Linked DNA regions of Robiginitalea biformata HTCC2501. The protein of the gene in region 1 interacts with the protein of each later gene in a pairwise test. Links are inferred from orthologs where the notes say so. Each region holds a gene or a part of one and is shown in the gene's direction. Other genes may lie near its edges. The genes, in order: RB2501_RS05600 and RB2501_RS00600.

The links.
Region 2: the proteins of RB2501_RS05600 (region 1) and RB2501_RS00600 interact in binary tests that used the Escherichia coli proteins (3 or more experiments, as listed by UniProt). The link is inferred for Robiginitalea biformata HTCC2501 from one-to-one orthologs.

What each region holds. Positions count from the first base shown.
Region 1 is NC_013222.1:1,267,522-1,270,836, forward strand. Bases 265-3,259 are described here. They hold RB2501_RS05600 (ABC-F family ATP-binding cassette domain-containing protein), read left to right. Parts: upstream 265-786; coding sequence 787-2,733; downstream 2,734-3,259. Other genes in these bases: RB2501_RS05595 (NAD(P)/FAD-dependent oxidoreductase), read left to right, coding at 265-695; RB2501_RS05605 (leucine-rich repeat domain-containing protein), read left to right, coding at 2,861-3,259. Also shown: more of RB2501_RS05595, read left to right, coding at 1-264; more of RB2501_RS05605, read left to right, coding at 3,260-3,315. UniProt on the Escherichia coli protein: Genetic data indicate it may be involved in ribosome assembly or function.
Region 2 is NC_013222.1:148,901-152,598, reverse strand. The notes cover bases 136-3,513. They hold RB2501_RS00600 (2-oxoglutarate dehydrogenase E1 component), read left to right. Parts: upstream 136-490; coding sequence 491-3,313; downstream 3,314-3,513. Other genes in these bases: odhB (2-oxoglutarate dehydrogenase complex dihydrolipoyllysine-residue succinyltransferase), read left to right, coding at 3,407-3,513; galE (UDP-glucose 4-epimerase GalE), read left to right, coding at 136-382. In the rest of the region: more of galE, read left to right, coding at 1-135; more of odhB, read left to right, coding at 3,514-3,698. UniProt on the Escherichia coli protein: E1 component of the 2-oxoglutarate dehydrogenase (OGDH) complex which catalyzes the decarboxylation of 2-oxoglutarate, the first step in the conversion of 2-oxoglutarate to succinyl-CoA and CO(2).

The sequences.
Region 1 (3,315 bases):
ATGGCTTGCAGGCCCCCCATGGCTTCGGGGAGGTCCTGGAAACCGGCCGGTTGCACACGGCCCGCCTGCTCCATGCCTACCGGGAAGAGTTACATGAAAAAGGCCGGCTCCGGGCCGAGTCATTTGTTCACGGCGCCCTGGAATTAAACCGGGACCACCTGGCGTACAAGGGTATCCGGGCCCGAAGGATCATCTTCTGCGAGGGATTCGGGATGCGCGGCAACCCGTTTTTTGATTACCTGCCCCTGCAGGGCAGCAAGGGCGAACTCCTCACGGTGCGGATACCCGGTTTGGGGGAAACCCGGATCGTCAAATCGGATATCTTCCTGATCCCCCTGGGGGCAGACCGGTACAAGGTAGGCGCCACCTACGCCCGGAACGATTTTGACCCGGAACCCACGGCCCGTGCCCGGGAGGAACTCACCGCCAAACTCCGCAAAATCGTCAACCGGGACTTTGAAGTGGAGGGGCAATCCGCGGGTATCCGGCCAACAGTCCCGGACCGCCGTCCCCTGGTGGGCCGCCACCCGGAACACGATGCGCTATTTGCACTCAACGGGATGGGGTCGCGGGGCGTCTTGCTGGCCCCTTACGCAGCTGCCTGCCTGGCCGATTTCATGGAGGAGGGACGCCCCCTCCCGCCGGAGATGGACCTGTCCCGGTACGCGAAATTTTACGGCCGGACGGCTCCCTGATTCCCTTATTTTTCGGACTTTTGCAGGCGGACAGGGCATAGCGCCCGAAGGCGGACAGGGCGTAGCGCCCGACTAACAAGGCCATGAACCCATGATCAATGTACACAAGCTTACCGTCAGTTTTGCCGGGGAAGACCTCTTCTCCGAGGTTTCCTTCCGCCTGGGGGCGGGGGACCGGGTGGGTCTGATCGGGAAGAACGGTGCCGGGAAATCCACCCTCCTGCGCCTGCTGAGCGGGGAAACCCAGCCCACCTCGGGTACGATCGCCAGGGAAAAGGGCCTGCGCGTCGGATACCTGAAACAGGATATCGATTTTGAAAAGGGACGGACGGTCCTGGAAGAGGCCTACCAGGCCTTTGGGGAAATCAAGGCGCTGGAGAAGGAGCTGGAGCGCGTTAACCAGGCCCTGGCGGAACGGGACGATTACGAAAGCGAGGCCTATCACGACCTGATGGTCTCCCTGAGCGACACCACCCAGCGCTACGACCTGATCGGCGGGTACCGGTACGAAGGGGAAACGGAAAAAGTCCTGCTGGGTCTCGGCTTTAAACGCTCCGATTTCAACGCTCCCACCGAAACGTTTTCGGGCGGCTGGCGGATGCGGATTGAACTGGCCAAGCTCCTGTTGCAGGAAAACGACCTGTTGCTCCTGGACGAGCCGACGAACCACCTGGACATCGATTCCATTATCTGGCTGGAGGAATTCCTCCAGCAATTCCAGGGGGCCGTACTGCTCGTGTCCCACGACAAGATGTTCCTGGACCGGGTTACCAACCGGACCATCGAGATTTCCCTGGGCCGCATCTACGATTACCCGAAACCCTATTCCGAATTTTTGGAGCTCCGGGAGGAAATCCGCGAGCAGCAGCTCAACGCCCAGAAAAACCAACAGCGGGAGATTGAACAGGCCGAGCGGCTTATTGAGCGGTTCCGGGCCAAGTCCTCCAAGGCCTCCATGGCCCAGTCGCTGATCAAGAAGCTGGACAAGATGGAACGGATCGAGGTAGACCGGGAGGAAACCGGGGTCATGTCGCTTCGTTTCCCGTTGTCGGTCCGTCCCGGCAAGGTCATTGCGGAGCTGGAGGGCCTCTCCAAGGCCTATGGGGACAACCAGGTACTCCGGGATATCGACCTGCTGATTGAGCGGGGGAAGAAGATTGCCTTCGTGGGACAGAACGGGCAGGGCAAGACCACCCTGGCGCGGATACTGGTTGGGGAACTGGACCACAAGGGGACCTGCAAGCTGGGCCATAATGTCCAACTGGGTTACTTTGCCCAGAACCAGGCAGAATTCCTGGACGGGGAAAAAACCGTTGAAGAAACCATGGTGGATGCGGCGGACGAAAAATCCCGTCCCCGGGTCCGGGACATCCTGGGATCCTTCCTCTTCCGGGGCGAGGAGGTGGAGAAGCCCGTAAAAGTCCTTTCCGGGGGGGAGCGGAACCGGCTTGCCCTGGCGCGCATGCTGTTGCAGCCCTTTAACGTCCTGGTCATGGATGAGCCCACCAACCACCTGGACATCGCTTCCAAGCGGGTGCTCAAAGAGGCCCTCCAGCATTTTGAAGGCACCCTGATCCTGGTTTCCCACGACCGGGACTTCCTGCAGGGGCTCACCGGGGAGGTCTATGAGTTTCGCGATGGCGGCATCAAACCCTACCTGGGGGATATCGATTTCTATCTGGAGCAACGGCAGGCCGAGGATTTCCGGGCCATTGAAAAGCGAAGCCCGGAATCCCCGGAGGGAAAGAAGCAGGCGGGCACTCCAAATGACGGCAACGGGGGTGCTGCCGGCGGGGCGGATGCACACGCCAACCGGAAACGGAAAAAATCCCTGGGCAATAAACTGGGCAACCTGGAATCCCGGATTCACTCCCTCGAAAAGGAAATCGGGGAAATCGACCACCAGCTGTTGATGGACTACGATGCTACGATTGCCCACCCCGGCTTTTTTGACGACTACCAGCAGAAAAAGCAGGATCTGGAAAAGCTGATGAAGCAGTGGGAAGCGGTGGCAGCGGAGATCGAGGCACTCGGGTAAGCAGCTAGGTATATTGCTAAACCACAGAAATCCGGGTTTTCACAACAAAATACGCCCGTTTGTCGAATATTTGGGGTTCTTACAGCTCTGAATGTGTAATATTGTAAGTAAATTCTTTAATCAGGTGATGAAAAGACTCCTTACAGTTGTATGCCTTTTAGTCGGCCTGGCAGCCCTCGCAGAGGTGCCCGGGTCCGAGAAGCAGATCCTGGTGGACCTCTATGAGTCTACCAATGGAAAGCACTGGGTTCGCAAATGGAACCTGAAGGAACCCGTGGACACGTGGTACGGCGTTACGGTCCGCGACAACCGGGTTGTCGGGATTGAATTATTCCACAACAACCTGATGGGCCCGCTGCCGGAAAGCCTCGGGCAGCTCCAACAGCTGGAAACCCTGAACGTGGCCTTCAACAACCTGACGGGCCAGCTCCCGGCAACTATCTTTAAGCTTCGGAAACTCCGCGTACTGAAACTGGAGATGAACCGCCTGAAGGGCGAATTGCCCGAAACCGTCGGGAATTTGACCGAGCTCCGGGAATTATCCGTTTTCAATAACTTTTTGTCCGGCCGGATTCCCAATGG
Region 2 (3,698 bases), 1.1 Mb from region 1 along the record:
GGAGGAATTGTCGGTTTTTGGGGACGATTACCCCACGCCTGACGGCACCTGCATCCGCGATTATATCCATGTGGTGGACCTGGCCCGTGCCCATGTGGTAGCCCTGGAGCGGCTTTTCGGGCAGCAGAACCAGTCCAATTACGAGGTGTTCAACATCGGGACGGGTACGGGGAGTTCCGTGATGGAGGTCATCCGGAGTTTTGAGCGGGTCTCGGGCGAAAAACTGAATTTCAGGGTGGTGGGACGCCGCAGCGGGGATGTGGTTGAAGCCTATGCGGACACCACCCGCGCCAATAACGAATTGGGCTGGAAAGCGGAGTCCTCCCTGGACGATGCCATGGCATCCGCATGGACCTGGGAGAAAAAAGTGCGGAAGCTCTAGGGGGTGGGTCGGATGCCGTAATGCAAAAACTGGCCCCCGTTCCTGACATTCGGTGCGAATTATTGTATTTTTGATAAATTATTTTGCCGGAGGCATAGATTATTTCAGATGGATAGATATTCCTTCTTAAACGCGGCTCATACCGCTTTTTTTTCAGACCTATACGATCGGTACCTCACCCACCCGGACAGTGTTGAGCCCAGTTGGCGCGCATTTTTCCAGGGATTTGATTTCGGGATGGAAAGCGCCCTGGAGGAAATCGGCATCGATGCGGAGGCCGGGGTGGTGCGCACGGCCGGAGGGGATGAAGCGGCCATGCCGCTCTCGCTCAAAAAAGAATTCCAGGTGGTGCGGCTCATCGACGGGTACCGCAGCCGCGGGCACCTGTTTACCCAAACGAACCCGGTAAGGGAGCGGCGCACCTATACGCCTTCCCTGGAAATCGAAAATTTCGGATTGGAGGAATCCGACCTGGAGAAGGTGTTCAGCGCGGGGGATATCATTGGGATCGGCCCGAGCACGCTGCGGGAGATCATCGACCACCTCACGCGGATCTACTGCGACGCCATCGGCGTGGAATACATGTATATCCGCAGCCCGGAGCGGGTAGAGTGGATCCAGCAGTGGCTCAACGTCAATGACAACCACCCGAATTTCAGCCCGGAACGAAAAAAATACATCCTCCGCAAACTCAATGAGGCGGTTTCCTTTGAAGGCTTCCTCCACACAAAATACGTCGGCCAGAAACGTTTTTCCCTGGAAGGGAATGAATCGCTGATCCCGGCGGTGGACGCCATCGTGGAGCGGGCAGCCGAACTGGGCGTCCAACAGTTTGTCATGGGAATGGCCCACCGGGGCCGCCTGAATGTACTCACAAATATTTTCGGGAAACCCGCAACCGATATCTTCAGCGAATTCGAAGGCAAGGACTACGAACAGGAAATTTTTGACGGGGACGTGAAATACCACCTGGGGTGGACCTCCATGCGGAAGACGAATTCCGGGGATAGCATCAATATGAACATTGCGCCCAACCCCTCCCACCTGGAAACGGTTGGGGCGGTGGTTGAAGGGATTACCCGGGCCAAACAGGACCGGCACTTCCCCGAGGATTTTTCCAAGGTCCTGCCAATCGTGGTCCACGGGGACGCCGCCATCGCCGGCCAGGGCATTGCCTACGAGGTGGTACAGATGGCCGGCCTGGACGGGTACGGCACGGCCGGTACGATCCACATTGTGGTCAATAACCAGATCGGCTTTACCACGAATTATCTGGACGGGCGTACCTCCACGTACTGCACGGACGTGGGGAAGGTGACCCTGAGCCCGGTACTCCACATCAATGCGGACGATGCGGAAGCCGTTGTGCACGCTGCCCTCTTTGCCCTGGAATACCGGATGAAATTCAGGCGGGATGTATTCCTGGACCTGTTGGGTTACCGCAAATACGGCCACAACGAAGGGGATGAGCCGCGGTTTACGCAGCCCAAGCTCTACAAGGCCATCGCCAAGCACCAAAACCCCCGGGATATTTATGCGGAACGGCTGATGTCCGAAGGCGTTATCGATGCGGACTTTGTCAAAAAGCTGGAAGAGGACTACAAAGCGAAGCTGGAGGAAGAACTCCGGGACAGCAAGAAGGAAGATAAAACGCGGATTACCGCCTTTATGGCCGACGAATGGGACGGGTTTGAAAATGTCCGGGAATGGGAAATGATGGAGCCGGTGGAAACAGGGGTCCCGAAGGACAAGCTGGAAGCGGTTGCCCGGGTGATTACCCAACTCCCGGAAGACAAAAAATTCCTGCGCAAGGTAGACAAGCTCGTCAAGGAGCGCCACAAGATGTTCTTTGAAACCAACCGCCTGGATTGGGCCATGGGGGAGTTGCTCGCCTATGGCACGCTCCTGCAGGAGGGATTCGACGTGCGGATTTCCGGGCAGGACGTGGAGCGGGGGACATTCTCCCACCGCCACGCGGTGATGAAGGTGGAAGAAAGCGAGGAAGAGGTCTTGCTGCTGAACCATATCTCGGAGGAACAGGGCGATTTCCAGATCTACAATTCCCTGCTTTCCGAGTACGGGGTGGTTGGATTCGAATACGGGTACGCCATGGCGAGCCCGAACACGCTCACCATATGGGAAGCCCAGTTCGGGGATTTCAGCAACGGCGCCCAGATCATGATCGACCAGTATCTCTCGGCAGCGGAAGACAAATGGAAGTTGCAGAACGGCCTGGTGCTTTTCCTGCCCCACGGCTATGAAGGCCAGGGTGCGGAACACTCTTCGGCCCGGATGGAGCGCTACCTGCAATTGTGCGCCCGGGACAATATGTATGTGGCTGATGTCAGTACCCCGGCCAACCTGTTTCACCTGCTCCGGCGCCAGATGCTGGTCAACTTCCGCAAACCGCTGGTGGTTTTCACCCCGAAGAGCCTGCTCCGGCATGCAAAATGCGTCTCCACGGTAGAGGAACTTGCGGAAGGCCGGTTCCAGGAAGTGATCGACGATGCCGGGGCATCGGTTAAAAAGGTCAAATCCCTGGTATTCTGTACGGGGAAATTTTATTACGACCTGCTCGCAGCCCGGGAGGAACTGGGCAGGGAGGATGTGGCCCTGGTCCGCCTGGAACAATTGTTCCCGCTGCCGGTGGTGCAGATGGAGGAGCTTATCGAGAAATATTCCCATGCGGAAGACCTGGTTTGGGCACAGGAGGAACCCAGGAACATGGGTGCCTGGAGCCACCTGATGATGCACTTCCCGGATGCCTCGCGTTTCCGCGTGGCTTCGCGGCGCTTTTACGCTTCCCCGGCAGCGGGCAGCCCGGCGCGCTCCAAGATGCGGCACCAGCAGGTAATCGATTATGTTTTCGATCCGAAAAAAGACAATATGAGCCGGCCGGTTCCTGCGGATGTGGCAACGGACGAAGAATGACCCGGGCGGCCGCCGGCAAAATACCATTGGGATAGGAAACAGTAAGATTTTGTTTCACACAGCAACTGAAAAAATACAAAAAGAGGAAATCGCATGATTCTAGAAATGAAAGTACCTTCTCCGGGCGAATCCATCACGGAAGTGGAAATTGCCCAATGGCTCGTTTCGGACGGGGACTACGTCGAAAAGGACCAGGCCATTGCCGAGGTGGACTCCGACAAGGCCACCCTGGAGTTGCCCGCCGAGGAAAGCGGGGTGATCACCTTGAAAGCCGAAGAAGGGGATGCCGTGGCCGTTGGCGAAGTCGTTTGCCTGATCGATACGGATGCGGAAAAGCCGGACGCTTCCGGGGGCAAAGACCAGGAAGGCAGCGCCGGAACGGATT